3 regions of the Mesorhizobium sp. M0514 genome follow, and region 2 is predicted to be linked to each of the others. Evidence: riboswitches for the same ligand, from Rfam matches in the RefSeq annotation. Region 2 holds a riboswitch; each other region holds the start of a gene.
What was found. A riboswitch is a leader RNA that binds a small molecule or an ion and turns the genes downstream of it on or off. The one in region 2 is predicted to bind cobalamin.
Positions count from the first base shown of each region.

Region 1 (7,670 bases), on a different contig from region 2:
TGCTGCCCGATGTTACCGCAATCCTGAATGGCGATTGAGTACCTTCGCGAGTGAAGGGAGTGGAACTGCTTTGTCGGCCAAATTGTTGACGGAACGCCCGGCGCCCATTGTTGCTACATGTCTAGATTCTTGGGGCGTTTTGGATGATGCAATCCACCACCTCACTCCAAAGGGCAGTGGAATCTGGAACAATGTCGCTTTTGTACGCACCACATCCTTCGTGCCCGATTGGCATATTGTCTTTAACTCTGCTTCTCTTTTTGGGCTCCCTGTTGATATCAAGGCGAGCCCCAACAGGACAATTTTTGCAATCGGCGAACCGCCGACGAAAGCTCATCGTGCATTTCATGAAGGGCAGGGGAAAAATACTATCGTCCTGACGTCTGACGCAGAGCTGGTTGCTCGGCAGAATGCAGCGCGCCGATTCGTTTTGTCTCCACCGATCACTCGGTCTTGGTCTGTAAACAAGACATATGACCAACTTCTGGTCAGCGAAGCCATGGATAAGCCACTTCGGCTCTCATGGATTACCAGTAACATCGCCCTGCTTAAAGGACATCGGTATCGGCTGGCGTTTCTGGAACGGCTAAGAAAGGAGCTCGATTTTGACCTGTTCGGCCGAGGTTTTCGGCTGATTGGAGATAAATGGAACGCACTCGCACCTTATCGCTACAGTATAGCGTTCGAGAATACTCGTGCTGATTACTATTTTACAGAGAAGCTTATGGACTGCTTCGTCGCTGAAACAATGCCGATCTATTACGGCAGCCCGGCAATCACGAGGTTCTTCCCTTCGGACTCTATGGTTCTGATTGACCCAGAGGACAAGAACGTAATCCAAAAAATTCAAGAAATTATCAACTCAGACCTCTGGAAGGAACGTCGCGGCGCAATAAGAGAGGCGAAGCGGCTAGTCCTCGAGAAATATAATACGTTTGCCTATCTCGCGGGCTTCATCGAAAGCGTTCAGGATAAACGCTTACCGCCAGAAATTATACACATCGAATCGCCTGAAGTTGATTTTTCGATAGACGAATGAAGTACTCCAACGCGCGCTCCGCGTGCCCGGCGGTTGGTGGTCTCACGAGATCGGTGCGGAACGCCCGGCGGAGAATGCCTGCTGCGCAAACGGGCCGGCACGGGCGCACAAGGTCATGCGCCCCCGGCTGCCGCTAATCAGACGAACTGGGGAAGGCCAGGAACGGAATTGAGGACCTCGTCCACGAGTTCGTCGCCGGCATGTTCCTTGGCGCAGGCGATCGTCTCGTTGGCGAGGGCGGCGATCTTTGCCATGCTGAGACCCTCACTCATCAATTGCTGCCCGAGCCCCATAAGGCCGCCACCCTCTGGGTCGTCGCCATGATACTTCGCTACTAATTCCGAAGCTCCCGGAATGGCCTCGATCATGCGCGCGCCGGGACCGTCGGCCGCGTGGCTCCGCAGGAAACCCAGCATTAACCCAACGGCCTTCTCTGCGACAGCCGGGCCGATGCCGGCACCAGTGGCGATGCGCGGTAAGATTTCTTCCATGCAGGGTCTCTCTCTCTTTGATTACGTTTACAAGGGGCCGGTCCGGCGCCCCGCGCCTTTGGCCGAACCACAATTGAACTCCACAAAATAGGCCAGCGGAGGCGCTATTGCGCCTAAAACCGCCTCTGTCAACGCAAGCTGCGTCGGACGTGCGTGTTTCCCAAACCGAAGATCATTCCAATTCACTTCATTACGCCCTGGCAACCGCACAGTTTGCGGTGGCTCGCTTATGAGCCAATGCCCCGCGCCCGTCAAATGATGACGACAACATGGTCATCGCCTAGGATCTGTGGATCAAGGTGTGAGGCAGTTGCAGCGGGTGGACCTGCTCAAGCGCCGCGCCATCCTCGCGTGATGGGATGTTCGTAGAAGCGGAGCTATATGCCGGTGTGACGATCGATGAAGGCAGAACGGCTATTCCGCTACGACCTCCATACTGTCGCATAGACCGTCGCTGCTTAGGTATTGAAACCGCCATCGCTGGTGACATCACAATGTGCAGTCGGCGGGTGTCGACAAGGCCGATTCACGCAATCAGCAGGTCAGGAGGAACGAATGAACCCTGACGTTTCAGAAGCTCACTTTTCGCAAGGCGTGCAGCGCACATCGTGCAAGAGATTGCCAGTCTTGCGGATGCTGTCGACTTTCTCAACCTTGGCTGGAAGATCGCAGTGACCGAATCTACGAAGCCGCCCTCAGGGCGTGCTTTGATGCATAAAACCGGTTGCCAACCAGGGATACTCCTCCTCCCTGAAGTCCAATCGAGAAGAGCGATCACTTCCAAGAGGGTCCCAGCTCAGCTGCGAAAACAGGTGTGAGACCCCGTCCTCTCCCTCAAGCTGATCTAGCTCAGGGCGTTCATGAGCCGCAGATCGCATAATGGCTGCGTGGACGACGCAGGAAGACCAATTATGAAAATCCTATTCAGTACGATGGCTGTCACCTTGCTGGCACCCACCGCCTTTGCTGCGGATTCGATCCCCACCGACCTCAGAGATACGGCATTGGCCACCTTCACGGCTTTGCCATCCACCACGCCGACAGTCGCCAACAACCCGATCACCCCGGAAAAGATCACTCTCGGCAAGGCACTGTTCTTCGATCCACGCGTCTCGGCGTCAGGCGTCTTGTCGTGCAATTCATGCCACAACCTGGCCACCGGCGGCGACGACAATCACGAAACCTCGATTGGCCATGGTTGGCAGAAGGGACAGCGCAACGCGCCGACTGTACTGAACGCTGTCTTCAACATCGCCCAGTTCTGGGATGGTCGTGCCGAAGACCTGAAGGCTCAGGCGAAGGGACCGGTCCAAGCCGGGATCGAAATGGCCAATACACCGGGCCAACTCATCGCCACTCTCAAGTCCATGCCGCAATATGTCGAGTGGTTCGATGCAGCTTTTCCGGCTGAAGCCGATCGGGTCACCTTCGACAACTTCGCCAAGGCGATCGAAGCCTTCGAGGCGACACTGGTCACACCTGCCCCGTTCGACAGCTTCCTGAATGGTGATGAGGTTGCCATGACTTCCGAACAGAAACAGGGCCTGGTGCTTTTCATGGACAAAGGCTGCTCGTCCTGCCATGCCGGCATCAACGTTGGTGGGCAAGCCTATTACCCATTCGGCCTCGTGGAACGGCCCAGCGCCGAAGTCCTGCCGGACAAAGACAAGGGCCGATTTGAGGTCACCAATGCAGCCGACGATTCCTATGTCTTCCGCGTGGCGCCGCTGCGCAACGTTGCACTCACCGCGCCATACTTTCATTCGGGCAAGGTTTGGGATCTGAAACAGGCCGTCGCCATTATGGGGACCACCCAGCTCGGCGTAGTACTGGCGGACGAAGAAGTTGACCTGCTTGTTGCCTTCCTCAACTCGCTGACCGGAGAGGCACCTGACGTCGCCTATCCCATCTTACCCTCAGAAACGGCGACAACGCCCCGGCCTGTAACGCAGATCTCAGGAAAATAAGGGCCAACTGGCTGCGGACTCGCAATCGAAAATGATTGGCGATTTTTACTTGGCGACACGAATTGCGACGTCCATCTCCGAATTGGCGGGACGCTAGTCTAGCGATACCCGAACCCTGCCACCTCGCCCGTAGTCTGCGCGATCAACTGGGGGGCGGACAGACGCAGCACCATATATTGTCGCTGCCTGAGCGAACGCGCCAAGCAGTCTACTTCGAGAAACGACGCGTGTCCGATTTGTTCGAGGCGCGGGGCCTGTATGTCCCCAAGGAACCGATATTATAGCGTAGTGCCACATTTATATTTCTGCGGGATTAAGACACGTGCCGTAGGGAAATTGCACATTTGCGCCGAGTGGCTCATTTCCAAGAGTGTGCCGGTTTGGCATGTTCACGGCCGACAGGAGCCAGCCGGTAGCTCACCACACGGTGAGGAAGGAGAAGCCTCAGGCCACTTTCTCCCGGAGCGCGCGCGCTGCAGCGACCATGTTCATGAGGGCAGGGCGGACCTCCTCCCATTTCCGTGTTTTGAGGCCACAGTCCGGGTTTACCCACAGTTGGCCGTCGGACAGTCGCTCGCGGGCAAGCATGATTAGGTCCGAAATCTCGCAGACCTCCGGCACACGTGGTGAGTGAATGTCATAGACGCCGGGACCGATCTCGTTCGGATATTTGGAGCTCGTGAAGGCGTCCAGCAGTTCCATCTTGGAGCGCGACGTCTCAATCGAAATGACATCCGCATCCATTCCAGCGATCGCGTCGATGATCTCGTTGAACTCCGAATAGCACATGTGGGTATGGATTCGAGTCGCGTCCTTTACACCCGTTGAAGCGATCCGGAAGCATTCGACAGCCCAGTCGAGATAGGCTTTCCAGTCAGATTGGCGCAGTGGCAATCCTTCGCGAAACGCGGCCTCATCGATCTGGATCATCCTTGCGCCGGACCTTTCGAGATCCGTCACTTCGTCGCGGATGGCGAGCGCGATCTGGCGGCAGGCTTCGGAGCGGGGTACGTCGTCTCGAACAAAGGACCAGTTGAGAATGGTCACTGGGCCTGTGAGCATTCCCTTCACAGGCTTTTCCGTAAGCGACTGGGCGAATTGCCACCAGCGCACCGTCATCGGATTGCGCCTCGATACGTCCCCGAAGATGATGGGGGGACGCACGTAGCGCGACCCATAGCTTTGCACCCAGGCATGCTGAGTGAAGGCGAAGCCGGACAGCTGCTCGCCGAAATGCTGTACCATATCGTTTCGTTCGAACTCACCGTGCACCAGCACGTCCAGCCCGATCTCTTCCTGCCAACGAATTGCTGACTCGATCTCCTTCTTCAGGAAAATCTCGTAGTCGACATAACTGAGCTGGCCCTTCGCATGAGCGGACCGCGCGCGGCGTACCTGCGGCGTCTGCGGGAAGGACCCGATTGTCGTCGTCGGGAACGGCGGCAGCCCGAGCGTGCCGGCCTGGACTCTGGAGCGCTCGCCAAAAGCGCTCTCTCGTCGTTTCATGCTATGGTCAATGCTGGCGATCCGCCCCTCAACAAGCGGGTCATGGATCTTCGTGGACGTCAAGCGAGTGGCGGCAGCCTCGGCAGAAGCTTTCAACGCGGCTGCCACCGCATCCCTGCCTTTGGAAAGGGCCCGGGCCAGCAAGACCAGCTCGTCGGTCTTCTGGGCCGCGAAGGCGAGCCACGACCTGATGTCCGCCTCGAGTTCCGTCTCCATGCGCAGGTCAATCGGCACATGCAGCATCGAGCAAGAAGGCGCAATCTCGACGCGGTCCAAGGGCCAGCCGGCGACGATCGGTTTGATGCGGTCGAGAATGGCGGGCAGGTTCGCACGCCAGACGTTGCGGCCATCGATCAAGCCGAGCGAGAGCACCAGATCCTTCGGAGCGAGCCGACCCACCGTTTCCAGCTGCTCGGGAGCGCGCACGAGATCAATATGCAGGCCGGCCAGGGGCAGAGAAACCGCGGTTTCGAGATTGTCTCCCAGCGACCCGAAATACGTAGCCAGCATGATCTTCAGCTCGGGCGCGGCTTTCGACAGCTGGCCATAGGCGAATTCGAACGCAGCTCGTTCGTTCGGGTTCAGATCGAGGACAAGCGCTGGCTCATCGATCTGCACCCAGTCGGCTCCCGACAGCTTCAGCCTCTGCAGGACTTGCTCGTAAACGGGCAGCAGCCGCGGTAGGAGCGCGATGGGACCGAACCCTTCGGCACGCGATTTCGCCAGCTTGAGGAAGGTGATGGGTCCAAGGATGACTGGGCGTGTGTGAATGCCGAGAGCTTTAGCCTCGAGGAAGTAATCGACCGGCTTCGATGACGAGAGGGCGAACGTCTGATCATCATCGAGTTCCGGCACAATGTAGTGGTAGTTGGTGTCAAACCACTTGGTCATTTCCATCGCGGTTACACCAGGTCCACGAGCCTCCTCCTGGTGACCAGCGTGTCCACAATCCTCCGTCTGACCCTGGTTGCCGCGCGCCATTGCGAAGTAGATGTCAAGTGGGACCTCGCCGCTATTCCAGCCGTACCGGGATGGAATGGCCCCGACCATGGCTGCGGTGTCGAGCACATGGTCGTAAAGCGAGAAGTCGTTCGACGGGATTTTCGACACGCCGCGATCGCGCTGCTCTTCCCAGCTAGCGGCACGGAGCGCCTTCGACGTCGCAAGAAGGTCGCCAGCGGACGATGTTCCGGACCAGTAGCTTTCGAGGGCGAATTTCAGTTCTCGCCGACGACCGAAGCGCGGCACGCCGAGCGTTGCTACAGGAATTTGCTGAGAGACAGTCATGTCATACCCCGATGGTTGGGGGCGTCGGTGACAAGGAAGGCGCTAGCAGGCCGGCACGCCGGTTGCAGCGGCCACCGAGACACCCCGCCCGTGGACGTAATTCGGCGTGGCAGGTCTCCTGGCTCGCGGGGTCATAGCCTCTACCCGTCTTCCCGAGGGTATTCGCCTCAGTGACATGAGTGGATCGGCTACGCCGCTAACAGTTGCGGGGGCAGCGCCGGCATCGCACCGGCTTCCCTCTTAGCTCCGCTGCGGCAGCACCGTACGCGAGAACCACAACAGCAGACAATCACAGCAACCCGCTCTTTGTCAATGACGCATAATGAAATGTTTATGTCGTTATATGGTCGCGTTTTACGCCTTTGTCTAGCATTGTGAAATATTCAGTCTGCTGCCCGCATTCGGCATCGTGGGACGTGATCGCAAGTCAAGTCCGACGGACGCCGAGAGTTCTCCGTTACCTCAGGAACCTTACTGGCCTTCCCCAAGCTGAGCTTCTGGAAAATGCTGGTGACGATCTGGATGACGGTGAATGCCGTCATGGCAAGCACGCCTTGCACCGCTCCTCCAGCGAGCTTCACGGCAGCAGCATGGGTCAGTTCTCCGAAGCGAATGGCTGTCGCTATCAGCGAGCTTTGACACAGTTCCGCCACTGCGGTCATCGCGTCAGTAGGGCGGCTGGTTAGTTGCCCGCGCATCTACAGCAACCCAGCCCCTTCCGCCTCGCGGCGCAAATTCTGCCTTGGCCTTGGGCCGATCTGCTGGATCACCAGGCCGGCCGCCAGCGAGCCAAGGTCGCCGCAGGTCTTGAGGTTGCGGCCCTGCGTGTAGCCATGCAGGAAACCGGCGGCGTAGAGGTCGCCGGCGCCGGTGGTGTCGACCAACTCCTTGATGGCGGTCGCCTCGATGACCACGGTCTCGTCGCCGCGCACGATCACCGAGCCTTTTTCGGAACGGGTGACGGCGGCAATCTTGCAGTCCTTGCGGATCTGAGCCAGCGCCTCGTCGAAGGATTTTGTCTGGTAGAGCGACTTGATCTCGTGGCTGTTGGCAAAGACGATGTCGACAGTGCCCGAGCGCATCAGCTCGAGGAACTCGTCCCGGTAGCGGTCGACGCAGAACGAATCCGACAACGTCATCGACACTTCGCGTCCGGCCTCGTGTGCGAGCTTCGCCGTCTGCCGGATCGCCTCCTTGGCGCGCGGCGGATCCCACAAATAGCCCTCGAAATAGGTAACCTTGGCGCCGGATGCCTTGTCGGCCTCGACATCCTCAGGGCCAAGCTCGACGCAGGCGCCGAGATAGGTGTTCATCGAGCGCTCGCCGTCGGGCGTGACGAAGATCATAGAGCGCGCCGTCGGCGGCTGTCCCTCGAGCGGC
Region 1 covers NZ_JAMYQZ010000041.1:35,123-42,792, forward strand. Annotated here, with positions in the region: gene NKI61_RS18095 (glycosyltransferase family 10 domain-containing protein) at 35-1,039, shown strand; gene NKI61_RS18100 (hypothetical protein) at 1,177-1,530, opposite strand; gene NKI61_RS18105 (cytochrome-c peroxidase) at 2,442-3,497, shown strand; gene metE (5-methyltetrahydropteroyltriglutamate--homocysteine S-methyltransferase) at 3,942-6,290, opposite strand; cobalamin riboswitch at 6,382-6,583, opposite strand; gene NKI61_RS18115 (adenosine kinase) at 6,989-7,670, opposite strand, start outside.
Region 1: another riboswitch for cobalamin. It lies ahead of metE (5-methyltetrahydropteroyltriglutamate--homocysteine S-methyltransferase); the one in region 2 lies ahead of NKI61_RS10320 (aromatic ring-hydroxylating oxygenase subunit alpha).

Region 2 (7,670 bases):
TGTGCTTCGGGCTGGTTTCGAAAATGCGCAGCAGATAGTCGGCGTCTTCGCCCTGCCGGAACTCCTCGTCGAAAGCACCGGTACGGTCGATGAGTGCCCTGCGGAATATCCCGGCGCTAAGGCTGACGCCGCGCACGGTGGGACCTGCGCCGCCCGGTGCCGGCTGAAGGGCTTCGTCGTCCATGAGATCGACGCGCGTCATCAGCGAGTAGGTCAGCTCGGGCGCAGGGTCGGTCGCGAACAGGGGTAGGTCAGCCTTGAATCGTCCAGCCGGCGAGACGTCGTCCGAATCCAGGAACGACACCAGTTCGGTTTGCGGCAGCAACTGCTTCAGCCCTGTGTTGCGCGCGTTGGCCACGCCCTGGTTGGCCTGCTGGAACAGGCGGATGCACGACGCTTCCCGCATGATGGCGCGGACGGCTTCAACGGAGCTGTCCGTCGAGCCGTCGTCGACAACGATGATATCGAGATCGGCATCGTCGCGTTGCCTGAGCAGGGACCGCAACGTCGAAACGACATAGATCTCCCGATTGTAGACCGGCACGATGACGCTCAACTTCATGCAGCGCCCCGAAGGACGAAATCCGCAATCGTGCCGGCGATCTCGCGCGGCTCGGTCCCCAGCAACAGCCGGTAGCATGGCAGATCGCGGGTAAGCTCGCTGAAAAAGCGAAAGCCCGCTTCCCGCTCGCCCGGCATCTGCACGATTCCTGACGGCGCCAAGGCGATCATGGCATCCTTGCGCGATATGGGCATGACCGAGCTTCTCGCACCTCCCCTGATATGGGGCACTATCAAAGCAATAATGTCCAGACTTGCAGGAGTTGGTCGAGGCGCGATCTCGTTGATGTGAAAGGCATGCTTGCCTTGCCAGTTCAGCGGTTGGTACGACTTTAGCCGCTCCTCCAGCTTCAGCCGCCTGAAGCCCTCCGGATCCTGCTTGAGCGTGGCAAACAGCGGATAGGCCGTCACCCCCCCGGTCCGGTCGATCAGCACATAGTCGTCGCCGACGCTATCGAGCCCATTGAGCAGGCCGGCGACGACCGTTCCCGATTTTCCGGCTCCCCCGGAGCCCGCCAGCAACACGCCCTTGCCATCGATGCCCAGCGTGCCGGCATGGGTAAGCCGCATGCCGCGCGCCGCATATTCCCAATGCAGGAAGGCGCGCAGCGGCGCCGCCTGTTCCCATGGCGGAAAGGCCTCGGCCGCCATCATCAGCTGCGCCCCGACATGGCGTTGCGGATCATGGAACTGCCAGAAATCGAGGTCATGATAGTAGCTGCCGCGCAATCCGGCCTCTTCCAGCCGGTTGGCAAAGGCATGATGGTTGTAATCGCCTCGGCTCCAGGTGGCCGGGGCGAGGACGCCATCGATGCCCGGGTGGGCGACGAAAATGCGGCAGCCGTCAGATGCAGACGGATTTTCCGGGGCCGGTATGAAGGCATGGCTCATGGCTTCCGCCAGCGTGCCATGGTCGAGGTGGACACTCAGCTCCAGTCCCGGCAACCGCACGCTGGCGGTAACGGGATAGAAGGCGGCGGCGCTTTCCGCGGCCGCCAGCACATGGCGGGCATAATCCGGCAGGGTTTGCAGCGTGATCAAAGGCATGTGTTGGTTGTTCAGCGTCCAGAATTGCGCCGGGTCGCCTGATGCATGTCGCTCGGGGTGGCCCCGGTTTTGAGACGACGACATGCATAAAATCAAAGATCTAAACCGCGTCGCCTGAGTCCGTTCAAACGCGACGCGCTTTAGGGAAACGATTATGCCTGTTTCACCGCCGGCCAGCCGAGAGGTTCCTCAACCTCATGGATCGGGTCGACAATGATGAGATCGGCAAGGTCGTCATGGACATCGACCTTGAGCGGCTCATTGCTGGCAGCAAGCGCAGCCGACAGCTCGCCCGAAAGCGGTTGTGCCGGTGTTTCGGCTGGCGCAAGCAACCCGAAATCGAGCAGTCGGGCAACGAAGCTTTCGAGGTCGGCCAGGCTTGTTTTTGCGGCGCCCGCGGCAGCTCCGACCAGTGCTTCAGTGGCGACGCCGGACGACAAAGCCTGCCAGACCCGGCTGCCGGAATCGGAAAAGCCGAAATACTTGCCGTTCGAAAGATCGAGAACGACGGCTTCGCCATCGAATGATTCGAAAACGATGTCCTTGCTTGCGACCGCGTAGACCCGCTGTTGCATCGCTCTGTCCCCCGTCCCATGCGCCCTGAAGGGATGCGCCGGCTTCACCGTCTGCCCAGCCCTTCCTAAGTGCGTCTAAATCACTCGGCCTATGCTTGGCAAGACAAAGACCCGCGAACACAACGCCTGCGTCGGCGACCGTTGCGGCGAAGTCGACCGGCTCAAGCCTCGATTTCGAGCGCCGACAACGGTTTCGAGCAGCAGGCAAGGATGAAACCGTCATCGATCTCGTGGTCGAGGATGCCGCCATTGTGGCTCATCTCGACTTCGCCGGAGACCTTCTTCACCTTGCAGGTGCCGCACAGGCCGAACTCGCAGGCGGCGGGAATCCGCACGCCCGAGCTGCGCGCGGTCTGCAGCACGGTCTGGCCGGCGACGCAGCCGGCATCGACCTCCGAAAGCGAGAAGCGGATCGGCGTCACGGCTTCGACAGGTGCAGCGATGCCGTCCTCGACCGGGGAGGCAAACGGCGCCGGAATTTCCTCCATCACAGGCGCGGCAAAGCTCTCCTGATGGTATTTCGTCATGTCGAAGCCGGCGGCATCCAGCATGCCGCGCACGGCGCGCATGAACGGATCGGGGCCGCAGCAGAAGATTTCGCGCTCGCGGAAATCCGGAGCCAGCAAGGGCAGCCGGATCGCGTCGATGCGCCCCATATGACCGTACCAGCCCTCGCGGCTGGAACGTTCCTCGATCATGAAGCCGAGCGACAGGCCGGGCATATGGCCGCCGAGCAGTTCGAGTTCCTTGCGGAAGATGATCTCTTCGGCACGCCGCGCGCAGTTGACGAAACCGACATCGGTCCATGGCGCGCAGTCGTTCAGCCAGCGCAGCATCGACATCATCGGCGTCACGCCGGAGCCGGCGGAAATGAACAGGTATTTGGCCGCCGGGTGGCTGTGCAACGAGAAGTCGCCGGCCGGTCCGTAGGCCTTGACATGCGAACCGGGCACCAGATGGTCGAACATCCAGCGCGTGCCGATGCTGCCGGCCTGCGCCTTGACCGTCACCGCGATCGAAAACGGCCGCGATGGCGACGACGACAGCGTATAGGTGCGCATCAGCGGCCCGTCCGGTGTCGGCAGTTCCAGCGTCAGGAACTGGCCCGGCTTGTAGCGGAACCAGGTCTGGTTGTCGGAGCGGAAGGTGAAGGTCTTGACGTCAGGCGCCTCGTCGCTGACGCCGATCACTTCCAGCACCTGCAGCCTATCGTTCCAGGGCGCCATCTGGTCGAGATGGCGATAGAGCCCAAGATCCGTCATCGCATTCATCCTCCGGTCCTTCTTCGCCTGCTCCAGCTCACGCGACGCTGCGCAGCGCCGGCCTGCCACCTTCGGCAAGGCGCGGGCCGATGAAGGCCGCGTACCATTCGACGAACTGGATCACGCCGCCCTCGTGCAGCTCCGAATAGGGGCCGGGCTCATAGGCCGGAGACAGGATGCCGAAGGCGTTTTCCTCGACGATGCGGCGGTCCTGGTCGTTGGTCTCGGTCCAGACATGGGTGAGCTCCTCAAGGTTGTAGTCGACCCCCTCGACCGCATCCTTGTGCACCAGCCACTTGGTCGTCACCGCGGTTTGCGTGGCGCTGATCGGCAGCACCCGGAAGGTGACCGCATGGTCGATCAGTATGTGGTTCCAAGTCGTCGGATAGTGGTAGTGCATCAAGGTGCCGATGCGGTCGGCGGCAACAGTGTCGGACAGGTTCTTCGTCACCGCGCGCTTTCCCGACATCGTGTAGCTGACGGCATCGCGCAGCAGCGGCGCGCGGGTGGCGCGGTATTGCCCGGCCGGATCGATGCGGAACTTGCTCGGCAGGCCCGCCGCCTCGCATTTCGCCCAGTGCGCCAGCATCTCCGGATCGCTGTCGGCGCCCTGCACGCCGGTCACCGTCGGCGCTTCGGGGAATGTCTTGCACAGCTCTGGATGATTGCCGGCGCAGTGATAGCATTCGCGGTTGTTTTCCCAGACCAGCTTCCAGTTGCCCTTCTCGATGATGGTGCTCTCGAAGGCGACCTTGGCTTCATTCAGCCGGTGCGGCTTGAGGTAGGGCTCTATCATGGCGCGCATCGGCGCAAAGTCGGCAGGTTCTTTCGCCAGGCAGATGAAGATGTAGCCGCCGACGCTCTCGCAGGCGACGGGCTTCAGGCCGAACTGGCTCTTGTCGAAACCGTCGGCCATCTGGCGGGCAAACAGCAGCCGGCCGTCAAGCTCGTAGGTCCACTGGTGATAGGGGCAGACAAGCTTTGCCGCCATGCCCTTCTCAGTGTTGCAGACACGGCTGCCGCGATGGCGGCAGGAATTGTGAAAGGCGTTGATGTTGCCCTTCTGGTCGCGGACCAGCACCACCGGATAATCGCCGATCTGCACGGTGATATAGCTGCCGGGCTTCGGCAGTTCGCAATCATGGCCGATGAACAGCCAGTCGCGATACCAGATAAGCTCCATGTCGAGCTTGAAATAGTCCGGGTCGGTGTAGAAGGGCTGTTCCAGCGAAAAGCCTTGCTTGCGGCCGTTCAGGAGCCTCAGCATGTCGTTGCGCGTATCCATAGTTCTGTCCTCGTGGTTTAAGGACTGAACTTGGTGGTGATGGAGGAAGGATCGGACGCAGGCCGGCGCGGCGCCGGACATGCACTATCCACCTCTTGACCGCCCACCGCGATCAGTCGAGTCTATGCATCTCGGGCTGGTTTCCGGGCTCTGGAGTTGTCCTTGCGGACCATCGCGACACCTTCCCAGGCTCTTGCCCAGTGGTCTCCCGTTGCGACTTCAACTCCACCACCGTTGCGGGGGCAGCGCCGGATTCTGACCGGCTTCCCAATTCTCCGCTGCGTCGTCACGAAGCGGCACCTGAGATGCGATCATCTAATCACGGCAGCGATCGCGACGTCGGCATGAAAGCGACATCGTATCCATGCGGCGCGACACGCGCGGCATACGCTCCCCGCCGCCGGTCAAAGAGCTGAGACGTTTCTTGCGACGCCATCATCGCCGTTTCGAATCGCTGCGGATCCAGTTCGATCGGGGGCAAAAAGGGCTCAACGGTATCGAAAAGTTACTATTAGCAATCTCTAATCGAACCGAACGGTTCGTTTCTGTTGACAATGCGTGCAGGACGGTGTGAACGACGGCCCGGAAACCGACACCGGAGCGAACCACTCGGTTCGACATAAGCAACTGAAAACAATACAATAAACAGCCATGAAGGAACTTCCTGGTACAATTTCAAGGTGCAGGAGCGTGGTCCACACGGAACAACTTCGTGATTGGAAACCAGCCTATGGCTTTCCCACATCGGGGCTGTCCGAACGACGCGAATTCCTCCCAAGACACGCCGCTAGACGGACAGACAAACTGGAGTACTAAAAATGAAAAAGATCATCCTCACTGCCGCAGCCGTTTTGGCGATCACCGGCAGCGCCTTCGCCGGTAGCGACAATTACGGTTCCAATGGTGCGAACCAGCCAGCCGTCTCGGTCGACAGCTCGTATACGGCGTCCATTCAGAAGCCGGCGCACGCTGACAAGCAGCCTGTCGTTCAGGGCGCCGACCGCGACCTCTACGGCAATCGCTAATCCCGACCAAAGGAGAGCGGCTAACCCGTCGCTCTCGGGATCCCAAAAATTCAGGAGTGTTTGAAAATGAAAAAGCTCATCCTTGCTGCCGCCGCCGTTTTGGCCATCTCCGGCAGCGCTTTCGCCGGCAGCGACAACTACGGTTCCAACGGCGCCAACTAGCCTGCGATTACGTCGACCGATAGTGGCCATACGGCTTCGGTTGAGAAGTCGGCTCCAGCCGAGGAGGCGCCTGCCCACGGTGCCGACCGTAACCTTTTCGGCCGTTAAAAGCCGGTTCCCAGCACGCGGCGGGCTTATCCGCTGCAGCTGGCGGCATCAGAAAAATTCAGGAGACTAAAATGAAGAAGATCGTTCTTGCCACCGCAGCCCTTCTGGCTGTTTCGAGCGCTGCCTTTGCCGGCAGCGACAATTATGGCTCCAATGGCGCCAACCAGCCGGCCGCTGCCGTCGACACCACCCGCACTTCGTCGACCGGCACCAACTCGGCGGTCTACAAGCTGCTGAACTCGTCGAACGACCAACAGAAGTTCGTTCCTCAGAGCAGCGACAGGGATCGGTTCGGCAACAACTAACAGCCGAAGCTTAAAAAAGAGCGGCGGGCCTGGCCCGCCGCTCTTTTTCATACCTGTACGACGCAGCTATCTCAAGCCGCCTTCACTTCCACCGGCTTGAGCGAGAAGGAGTGCCCATCGGCGTCGAAGATGTGCAGGTCCCCGGCATCCGCGGTCAGTCGCAGCTTTGCCCCGCGCTTGACCTCGACATTGCCGGGCAGCTTGGTCACCAACGGCAGGTCGGCGCGGCCGATATCGACATAGACAAGCTGCACCTCGCCGAGTTGCTCGACATAGTCCACCACGCCCTCGAAAAGATAGTCCGCGCCGGTGGCGGCCGACAGATCCTCCGGCCGCACGCCGAAGCTGACTGCCGCACCCTTTGCTGACGCCGGCGTTGCGATCGGCACCGTTGCCTTGCGGCCGCCGACATGGCTGACGATTGTCGGGTTGCCCGTCCTGTCGATTGTCGCCGGCAGGATGTTCATGGCCGGCGAGCCGATGAACTGGGCAACGAACAGATTGCCGGGCTTCTTGTAGAGGTCCATCGGCGTGCCGACCTGCTCGATATGGCCATCCTTCAGCACGACGATGCGGTCGGCGAGCGTCATCGCTTCGACCTGATCGTGGGTGACGTAGATCATGGTCGTGGCAGGCATCGATTCCTTGAGCTTGGCGATCTCGATGCGGGTCGCGACGCGCAGCGCCGCGTCGAGATTCGACAGCGGCTCGTCGAACAGGAACACTTTCGGATTGCGCACGATGGCGCGACCGATGGCGACACGCTGGCGCTGGCCGCCCGACATCGCCTTGGGCAGGCGGTCGAGATATTTGGTCAGCTGCAGGATTTCGGCGGCCTGCCGCACCCGCTTGTCGATCTCGGCCTTGCTTTCCTTGCCGATCTTCATCGAGAAGGCCATGTTGTCGTAGACGGTCATGTGCGGATAGAGCGCATAGGACTGGAAAACCATGGCGATGCCGCGCTTGGAAGGCGGCACGTCGTTCACCACCTCGCCGGCGATCTTCAGCTCGCCGGAGGTGATCTCCTCAAGCCCGGCGATGGACCGCAGCAAGGTCGACTTGCCGCAACCCGACGGGCCGACGAAGACGATGAACTCGCCCGACTTTATGTCGAGGTCGATGCCGTGGAGAATGTGCAGATTGCCGTATGATTTCTTCACCTGTCTCAGCGTGACGTCGGCCATGATTTCCTCCCAGTGATTTCCCTAGAGAACCTGGATTTCTCAAAAAATCCAGTTTCGTCAAAAACTCAGTCGATGCGCCCGAACCAGGCGCCGTAGCCGCCGAGGCGGATGGAACCTGTGCCGGATTGTCCCGAAAAACCGTGCCCGGCCAAGGGC
Region 2 covers NZ_JAMYQZ010000018.1:47,573-55,242, forward strand. Annotated here, with positions in the region: gene NKI61_RS10300 (glycosyltransferase family 2 protein) at 1-562, opposite strand, end outside; gene NKI61_RS10305 (serine kinase) at 559-1,608, opposite strand; gene NKI61_RS10310 (PqqD family protein) at 1,761-2,183, opposite strand; gene NKI61_RS10315 (FAD-binding oxidoreductase) at 2,345-3,445, opposite strand; gene NKI61_RS10320 (aromatic ring-hydroxylating oxygenase subunit alpha) at 3,483-4,730, opposite strand; cobalamin riboswitch at 4,848-5,049, opposite strand; gene NKI61_RS10325 (DUF680 domain-containing protein) at 5,549-5,755, shown strand; partial or broken gene NKI61_RS10330 (DUF680 domain-containing protein) at 5,822-6,025, shown strand; gene NKI61_RS10335 (DUF680 domain-containing protein) at 6,097-6,330, shown strand; gene NKI61_RS10340 (ABC transporter ATP-binding protein) at 6,402-7,514, opposite strand; gene bglA (beta-galactosidase BglA) at 7,580-7,670, opposite strand, start outside.

Region 3 (7,670 bases), on a different contig from region 2:
TGCGACCGAAACCGCCGATCGGCGCATCTGAGAGGTCATGCCGTAAATCTCATCCCTCGGAAACTCTTTGGTGAAACGGTAGCAATCCTCAGCAAGCGTCATCGCCGATTGCCACACCTTCAAGTCGCGATAAGATTCGATCCGTTGCTCCAAATCTTTTGCTACTGACTACTCACTACTTCCTACTCACTGTTTCGCCTTCTCATCGCCCGGCAGGACGTAATCCGTCCCTTCCCATGGCGAAAGAAAATCGAAATTGCGGAATTCCTGCTTCAGTTCCACAGGCTCGTAGATGACGCGCTTGGCTTCGTCGTCGTAGCGAACCTCGACGAAACCGGTCAGCGGGAAATCCTTGCGCAGGGGATGGCCCTCGAAGCCGTAATCCGTGAGGATGCGGCGCAGGTCCGGATGGCCGGAGAACAGCACGCCATAAAGGTCATAGGCCTCGCGCTCATACCAGTCGGCGCCGGGATAGACAGCGGTGAGCGACGGCACCAGCGTCTCTTCGTCGGCCTGGACCTTGATGCGGATGCGCAAATTCTGCTTCGGCGAAAGCAGATGATAGACGACGTCGAAACGCTTGACGCGCGACGGGTAGTCGGCGCCGCAGATATCGATGATCGAAATGAACTGGCAGCCCGAATCGTCACGCAGGAAGCTTGTCACCTCGATCAGATTGTCTGTAGCAACCGAGATCGTCAGTTCGCCATAGGCCAGCACCGCATCGGACACGCGGCCCGGCAGCTTTTCGCCGAGATAGGTCGACAGTTCGCTCAGAGATGCGGCCATGGTCTTACCGTTCGATCGTGCCGGTGCGGCGGATCTTCTTCTGCAGGAGAAGAATGCCGTAGAGCAGAGCTTCGGCGCTTGGCGGGCAACCGGGCACATAGATGTCGACCGGCACGATGCGGTCGCAGCCGCGCACCACCGAATAGGAATAGTGGTAATAGCCGCCGCCATTGGCGCAGGAACCCATCGAGATGACGTAGCGCGGCTCCGGCATCTGGTCGTAGACCTTGCGCAAAGCCGGGGCCATCTTGTTGGTCAGCGTTCCCGCCACGATCATGATGTCGGACTGGCGCGGCGACGCGCGAGGAGCCACGCCAAACCTTTCAGAATCATAGCGCGGCATCGAGGTGTGGATCATCTCGACGGCACAGCAGGCGAGACCGAAGGTCATGAACATCAGCGAGCCGCTGCGTGCCCAGGTGATCAGCGCCTCGGTCGAGGTGACCAGAAAACCCTTGTCGGCCAGTTCATTGTTGATCTCGAGGAAGAACGGATCGTCGGAACCGACCGGACGTCCGGTATTGGGGTCGATCAGACCTTTGGGCTTCGGCGCGACGAGCGTTCCGGAACTGTCGTTCAATCCCATTCCAGCGCTCCTTTTTTCCATTCATAGGCAAAGCCGATGGTCAGCACCGCCAAAAACACCATCATCGACCAGAAACCGAGCATGCCGATCTTCGAGAACGACACCGCCCACGGAAACAGGAAGGCCACTTCCAGATCGAAGATGATGAACAGGATCGACACGAGGTAGAAGCGGATGTCGAATTTCATCCGGGCATCGTCGAACGAGTTGAACCCGCACTCGTAGGCGGAAAGCTTCTCCGGATCGGGATTGCGATAAGCCACCAGGAACGGCGCGATGATAAGCGCCAGGCCTACAACCGCGGCCACGGCGATGAAGAGGACGATGGGCAGGTATGAACTGAGGAGTACGTTCATGCTCGGCTTTCCGTTGGCGGCCAATCCACTTTGATTACAGCAACCAACCCTAATGCGGAAGCGCGACAGTTTAACCGCTGAACCGTTTTAGGTGCCTTTGCTGCAACGCGGCGAGGGTTAGCGCACGGCTTTCAGCGAAGCAAGTCAAACCTTGTTCAAAAGACAGTGCTGGACGGCAGGCCGGGAAAAACTGGTCCGATCTCCTCCTGTTTGATTTCCTTCACCTTTCACTCCACTTTTGTCTCCTGACACATCTCCCGCCATTTGCCTGCTAGCATGACCGGAATCGCCGGCTAAATTCGGGAAAATGGTTCGAGGCAAGACACTTTGACGAAGGACAAAATCTCACTCCCCACGGCCAGGCGCATCGGGCTCGCCGCGCAAGGATTTCTCGATCCCCGCCCGGTCGGCACGCCCGATCGCCGCCACCTCGCCCGCGTGCTGTCGCGCACCGGCCTGCTGCAGATCGATTCCGTCAGCGCCGTGGTGCGCGCCCACTATATGCCGCTCTATTCGCGCCTTGGCCCCTACCCGCTCACCCTGCTCGACAATGCCGCAATCACCCGCAAGCGCACCGTGTTCGAGTACTGGGCGCATGAGGCCTCGTTCCTGCCGGTCGAGACCTACCCGTTGATGCGCTGGCGCATGCAGCGCGCCGAGCAGGGCGACGAAATGTATCTGGGGCTGGCCAAATGGGGCCGCGAACACGCCGCCTATATTGAAGACATCTACCGCGCGGTCGCCGAGCGCGGCCCGATTGCCGCTTCGGCACTGGAGGGCCAGAAAGGTTCGGGCGGCTGGTGGGGCTGGAGCCACGCCAAGCACGCCTTCGAATGGCTCTTCTGGGCCGGACGCATCACCACGGCGCACCGCCGTGGCTTCGAGCGCTTCTACGACCTGCCCGAGCGCGTGCTGCCGCAGGCGATCCTCGACCTGCCGGTGCCGGCGGCCGAGGACGCGCACCGCGAATTGCTGCGCATTTCCGCCCGCGCCCACGGCATCGCGACGTCGGGTGACCTGCGCGATTATTTCCGCTTGTCGCCAGCCGACATGAAGGGCCGGTTGGAGGAACTGGTCGAGATGGGCGAGTTGCTGCCGGTAAACGTCGAAGGCTGGGACAAGCCGGCTTACCTCTATAAGGACGCCCGTCTGCCGCGAAAGATCGACGCCCGCGCGCTACTGGCGCCCTTCGATCCGGTGGTCTTCGAGCGCTCGCGCACCGAGCGCCTGTTCGATTTCCACTACCGCATCGAGATCTACACCCCGGCCGACAAGCGGCAATATGGCTACTACGTGCTGCCCTTCCTGCTCGGCGACCGGATCGTCGCCCGCGTCGATCTGAAGGCCGACCGGCCTGCGAGTGTCTTACGCGTCCACGCCGCCTATGCCGAAGCAGGCGCACCGCCTGAGACCACCGCACAGCTTTTCGAGGAACTAAAGCAGATGCAGGGCTGGCTTGGCCTTGAGCGCATCGAAGTGACGCCGGCCGGCAATCTGGGGAAACCCCTGGCCGACATCGCCATGTCGTAGCAGCGCGTTGACACAACTCCCCGCAACGGCCTAAATCCGCTCCAGACGGTCCCCTGCCCGCAACGGCAAGGGCCAAGAGGGAATGCGGTGCGGGACAAAATCCCAAATCCGCGGCTGTCCCCGCAACTGTAAGCGAAGAGCCAAGGCCGAATGCCACTGGGTAACACCGGGAAGGCGGCTAACCAAGGCGATGACCCGCGAGCCAGGAGACCTGCCGTCTGAGACAAAGTATCCGATCGCCTGGCGGGTTTCCGGGCAAGGAGCACGGTTTTTGGACCAGAACAGCAGTTTTTCGGCTGGCACAGCGGATGTTTCGTCTGCCGATAGCGACGCGTTGGCCGGCGTGACCGTCATCGTCTGCGCCTCATGCCGCGATGAAACCGGCTCAGACGCTCACCCCCGCGCCGGCGAACTGCTGGCCGACGACACGCGCCTCGCCGCTGCCGGCGATATCCGGGTCCGCACCGCCGAATGCCTCGGCAATTGCAAGCGCCGGCTGAGCGCTGCCATCCTGCGTGACGGCTGCTGGAGCTATGTCTTCGGCGATCTGACCGCAACCAGCGGCGCCGACCTCGTCACCGGCGCAAAGCTCTTCGCGACCTCGACCGACGGCCTCATCCCGTGGCGCGGCCGGCCCGATAGCCTCAAGCGCGGCCTCGTTGCCCGCATCCCACCCCTCGATATGCTGAAGGACTGACGATGAACGCTTCAAACCCGGCCGGCAATCTCTCCCGTGTTCCCTGCACCGTCGTCACCGGCTTTCTCGGCGCCGGCAAGACGACGCTGGTCCGCCATCTCCTGGAAAACGCCGGGGGCAAGCGCATCGCCATCATCGTCAACGAGTTCGGCGACATCGGCATCGACGGCGAAATCCTGAAAGGCTGCGGCATCGACACCTGCCCCGAGGAAAACATCGTCGAACTCGCCAATGGCTGCATCTGCTGTACAGTCGCCGACGATTTCGTGCCCGCGCTCGACAAGATCCTCGCACTGACGCCGAAGGTCGACCACATCCTGATCGAGACCTCGGGCCTGGCTCTGCCCAAGCCGCTGGTCCAGGCATTCCAGTGGCCGAGTGTGAAAAGCCGGGTAACCGTCGACGGCGTCATCGCCGTGGTCGACGGCCCGGCGCTGGCGGAGGGACGCGTTGCCAACGATATGGACGCCCTGCAGGCTCAGCGCGCTCAGGACGAAACGCTCGACCATGACGATCCGGTCGAAGAAGTCTTCGAGGACCAGATCGCCTGCGCCGACCTGATCATCCTGTCGAAGAGCGATTTGATGGACGCCCCCGGTTCGGCCCGCGCCAACGCCATCATCAATGAGCATTCCGCTCGCGCGGTAAAAATCGTGCCGACCGCGCATGGCAAGGTCGATCCCTCGGTGCTGCTTGGCCTCGGTCTCGCCGTCGAGGACGACATCGAGAACCGCAAGTCCCACCATGACGGCGCTTTCGACCACGAGCATGACGATTTCGACACCTTCATCGTCGACATCCCCTCGATCGCCAATCCGGACGAACTGGCCAGGCGCGTCGCCATGGTGGCCGAGGAAGAGAATGTGCTGCGTGTGAAAGGCTTCGTCGATGTCGGCGGCAAGCCGATGCGGCTTTTGCTGCAGGCCGTCGGCCCACGCGTCAACCATTATTATGACCGCGCCTGGACGGCCGAAGACGATCGCCGCTCGCGTCTCGTCGTCATTGGCCTGAAGGGGCTGAACCGCCCGGCGATCGAGCGTATACTCGCCGGCTGATCTCAGGAGCAATTCCAGGAAAAGTGTGAAACGGTTTTCCCAGAGGAATTGCGTAAAAACAAGGAGATAGAGCGGCTCGCCGTTTCCGTGAAACGGTGAAACGCGCTAAGCCGCGATGCACATACTCACCACCACATCCGCGTCGCTCGACGATCTCGCCGAGCCAGTTGATCTCCGGCAGACGCCGGCGGATATCGTGGCGCTGTCCTTCACCGACAGCGACCTCGCCGGCCTCGCGGCGGGCTGGAAGGCCGATGCTGCCCGCCTGCCGTCAATGCGGCTAGCGGCGCTGCGCGACCTGCGCCATCCCATGTCCGTGGACCTCTGGATCGACAGCGTCGCTCGCTACGCCAAGGTGATTTTGGTGCGCATCCTCGGCGGCTACGACTGGTGGCGCTATGGCTGCGACCAGCTTGCCGCGACTGCCCGTGCGAACGGCATCAAGCTGGCGCTGCTGCCTGGTGAAAGCCACGACGAGGATCTCAGGCTGATCGAAGCCTCGACGCTGTCGCGCCCGGAACTGGACGCGCTGCTTGGCTATTTCCGCGAGGGCGGGCCGGAGAATATGACGGCGCTGGTGCAGCGGCTGGCGGGGTTGGCTGGGTCGGATGCGGCGGTTGCAGAGCCGGTCAGCGTGCCGAAAGCTGGCTACTACGAGCCAGGCCGCGGCGTCGTAGGCAAGTTGGATTTGGCCGATGTCGGCGTTCCTTCACACCCCCCTCTGTCCTGCCGGACATCTCCCCCGCAAGGGGGGAGATCAGCCGGCGCGGACCTCGGCACTTTTTCTGCCCAGTCGATAATAGATTCCTCTGCAACAGCCCCGATTGGCGAAAGCGTCGATGACAGCGCAATCTCCCCCCTTGCGGGGGAGATGTCCGGCAGGACAGAGGGGGGTGGGCGGGAACTCGGCGCAGACAACATCAACCCTCCCATCATCCCCATCCTCTTCTACCGCTCGATGCTGCTGGCAGCCGACGTCGCCCCCATCGACGCGCTTTTTGATGCACTGCGCCAACGCGGCATGCGCCCGGCCCCCATCTTCGTCTCCAGCCTGAAGGACCCGACGTCGCTGGCCTTCGTCGAGACCGCGCTCGCCTCGCTCAACCCCGCCGCCATCATCACCGCAACCGCCTTCGCATCCGGCGCCGAACCCGGCGTCCAAACCCTGTTCGACCGCGCCGGCGTGCCGGTCTTCCAGGTCATCGTCGCCACCACCCGCCGCCACGTCTGGGACAACAACCAGCGCGGCCTGGCGCCCGCCGACCTCGCCATGCATGTCGTGCTGCCCGAACTCGACGGCCGTATCCTTGCCGGCGCGATTTCCTTCAAGGGCGAGAGCGAGACCGACCCGGCGCTCGGCCACCGCGCCTTCGCCAACCGCCCGGAACCGGATCGCGTGGCGCAAGTGGCGGACAGGCTAGCGGCGTTCACACGGTTACAGCAGACGCCCCGCGCGACGCGTAAGTTGGCGATCCTCATTCCGGACTATCCGAGCGCGCCCGGCCGCACTGGCTATGCAGTGGGCCTGGATGTGCCGTCCAGCGTGCTGGCCATGCTGCATGACCTGAAGGAGCAGGGCTATCGCGTTGACGGGATTCCAGAAACGCCGCGTGAGTTGCTGGACGCGTTGGAGCGGAGAGGCGATGGGCTGGGGTTGGAGGAGTATCTGGACTTCTCAAAGGATTTGCCGGCTGACGCACTGGCTGCAGTCGAGGCGGCATGGGGCGCCCCTTCACCCTCCCGCTTGTGGGGAGGGTCGGTTCGCGACATTCGCGAAGCGGATGGCGCGAAACGGGGTGGGGGTAGCGGTGCACCACCCCCACCCGGCCCTGCGGGCCACCCTCCCCACAAGGGGGAGGGTAAGAGCGGCTTCCCCTTCCGCGCCGCCACCTTCGGCAACATCACTGTCGCTCTCGCCCCCGACCGTGGCCGCTCGGCCGACCGGCGCGCCGATTACCACGACCCGACGCTGCCGCCGCGCCACGATCTGCTGGCCTTCGGCCTGTGGCTGCGCAAATCGCTCCGCATCCATGCTCTCATCCATGTCGGCGCTCATGGCACGCTGGAATGGCTGCCCGGCAAGACGGTAGCGCTCTCACAAAACTGCTTCCCCGAGATCGTCACCGGCTCGTTGCCCGTCATCTACCCCTTCATCGTCTCCAATCCCGGCGAAGCGGCGCAGGCGAAGCGGCGTATCGCCGCCGTCACGCTTGGCCATCTGCCGCCGCCGCTGACCGGTGCCGGCCTCGACGAAGGGCAGCACAAGCTCGAACGCCTCGTCGACGAATATGCCCAGGCCGACGGCCTCGACCGCCGTCGCCGCGACCGCCTGGCAAAACTGATCGTCGACACGGCGCAAAAGACCGGCTTCGCCTCCGAAGCCGGCGTCGCCGGAACCGATGCGCCCGACGAGGCGCTGCGCCGCATCGACGCCTGGCTCTGCGACCTCAAGGATTTCGCCATCAAGGACGGCCTGCACATCTATGGCCGCGCTCCCGACGACGAGCCCGACGCCATGCGCGTGCAAAGCGCGGAGGCCGAGAAAGCAGCACTTCTTGCCGCGCTCGACGGCCGTCACATCAAGGCGGGTCCGGCGGGCGCACCGGCGCGTGGCCGCTCCGACGTGCTGCCTACCGGCCGCAACCTGTTCACCTCCG
Region 3 covers NZ_JAMYQZ010000088.1:18,225-25,894, forward strand. Annotated here, with positions in the region: gene NKI61_RS26735 (four helix bundle protein) at 1-153, opposite strand, end outside; gene NKI61_RS26740 (NADH-quinone oxidoreductase subunit C) at 187-789, opposite strand; gene NKI61_RS26745 (NuoB/complex I 20 kDa subunit family protein) at 794-1,375, opposite strand; gene NKI61_RS26750 (NADH-quinone oxidoreductase subunit A) at 1,366-1,731, opposite strand; gene NKI61_RS26755 (winged helix-turn-helix domain-containing protein) at 2,059-3,261, shown strand; cobalamin riboswitch at 3,291-3,494, shown strand; gene NKI61_RS26760 (DUF1636 family protein) at 3,533-3,958, shown strand; gene cobW (cobalamin biosynthesis protein CobW) at 3,961-5,013, shown strand; partial or broken gene NKI61_RS26770 (cobaltochelatase subunit CobN) at 5,129-7,670, shown strand, end outside.
Region 3: another riboswitch for cobalamin. It lies ahead of NKI61_RS26760 (DUF1636 family protein); the one in region 2 lies ahead of NKI61_RS10320 (aromatic ring-hydroxylating oxygenase subunit alpha).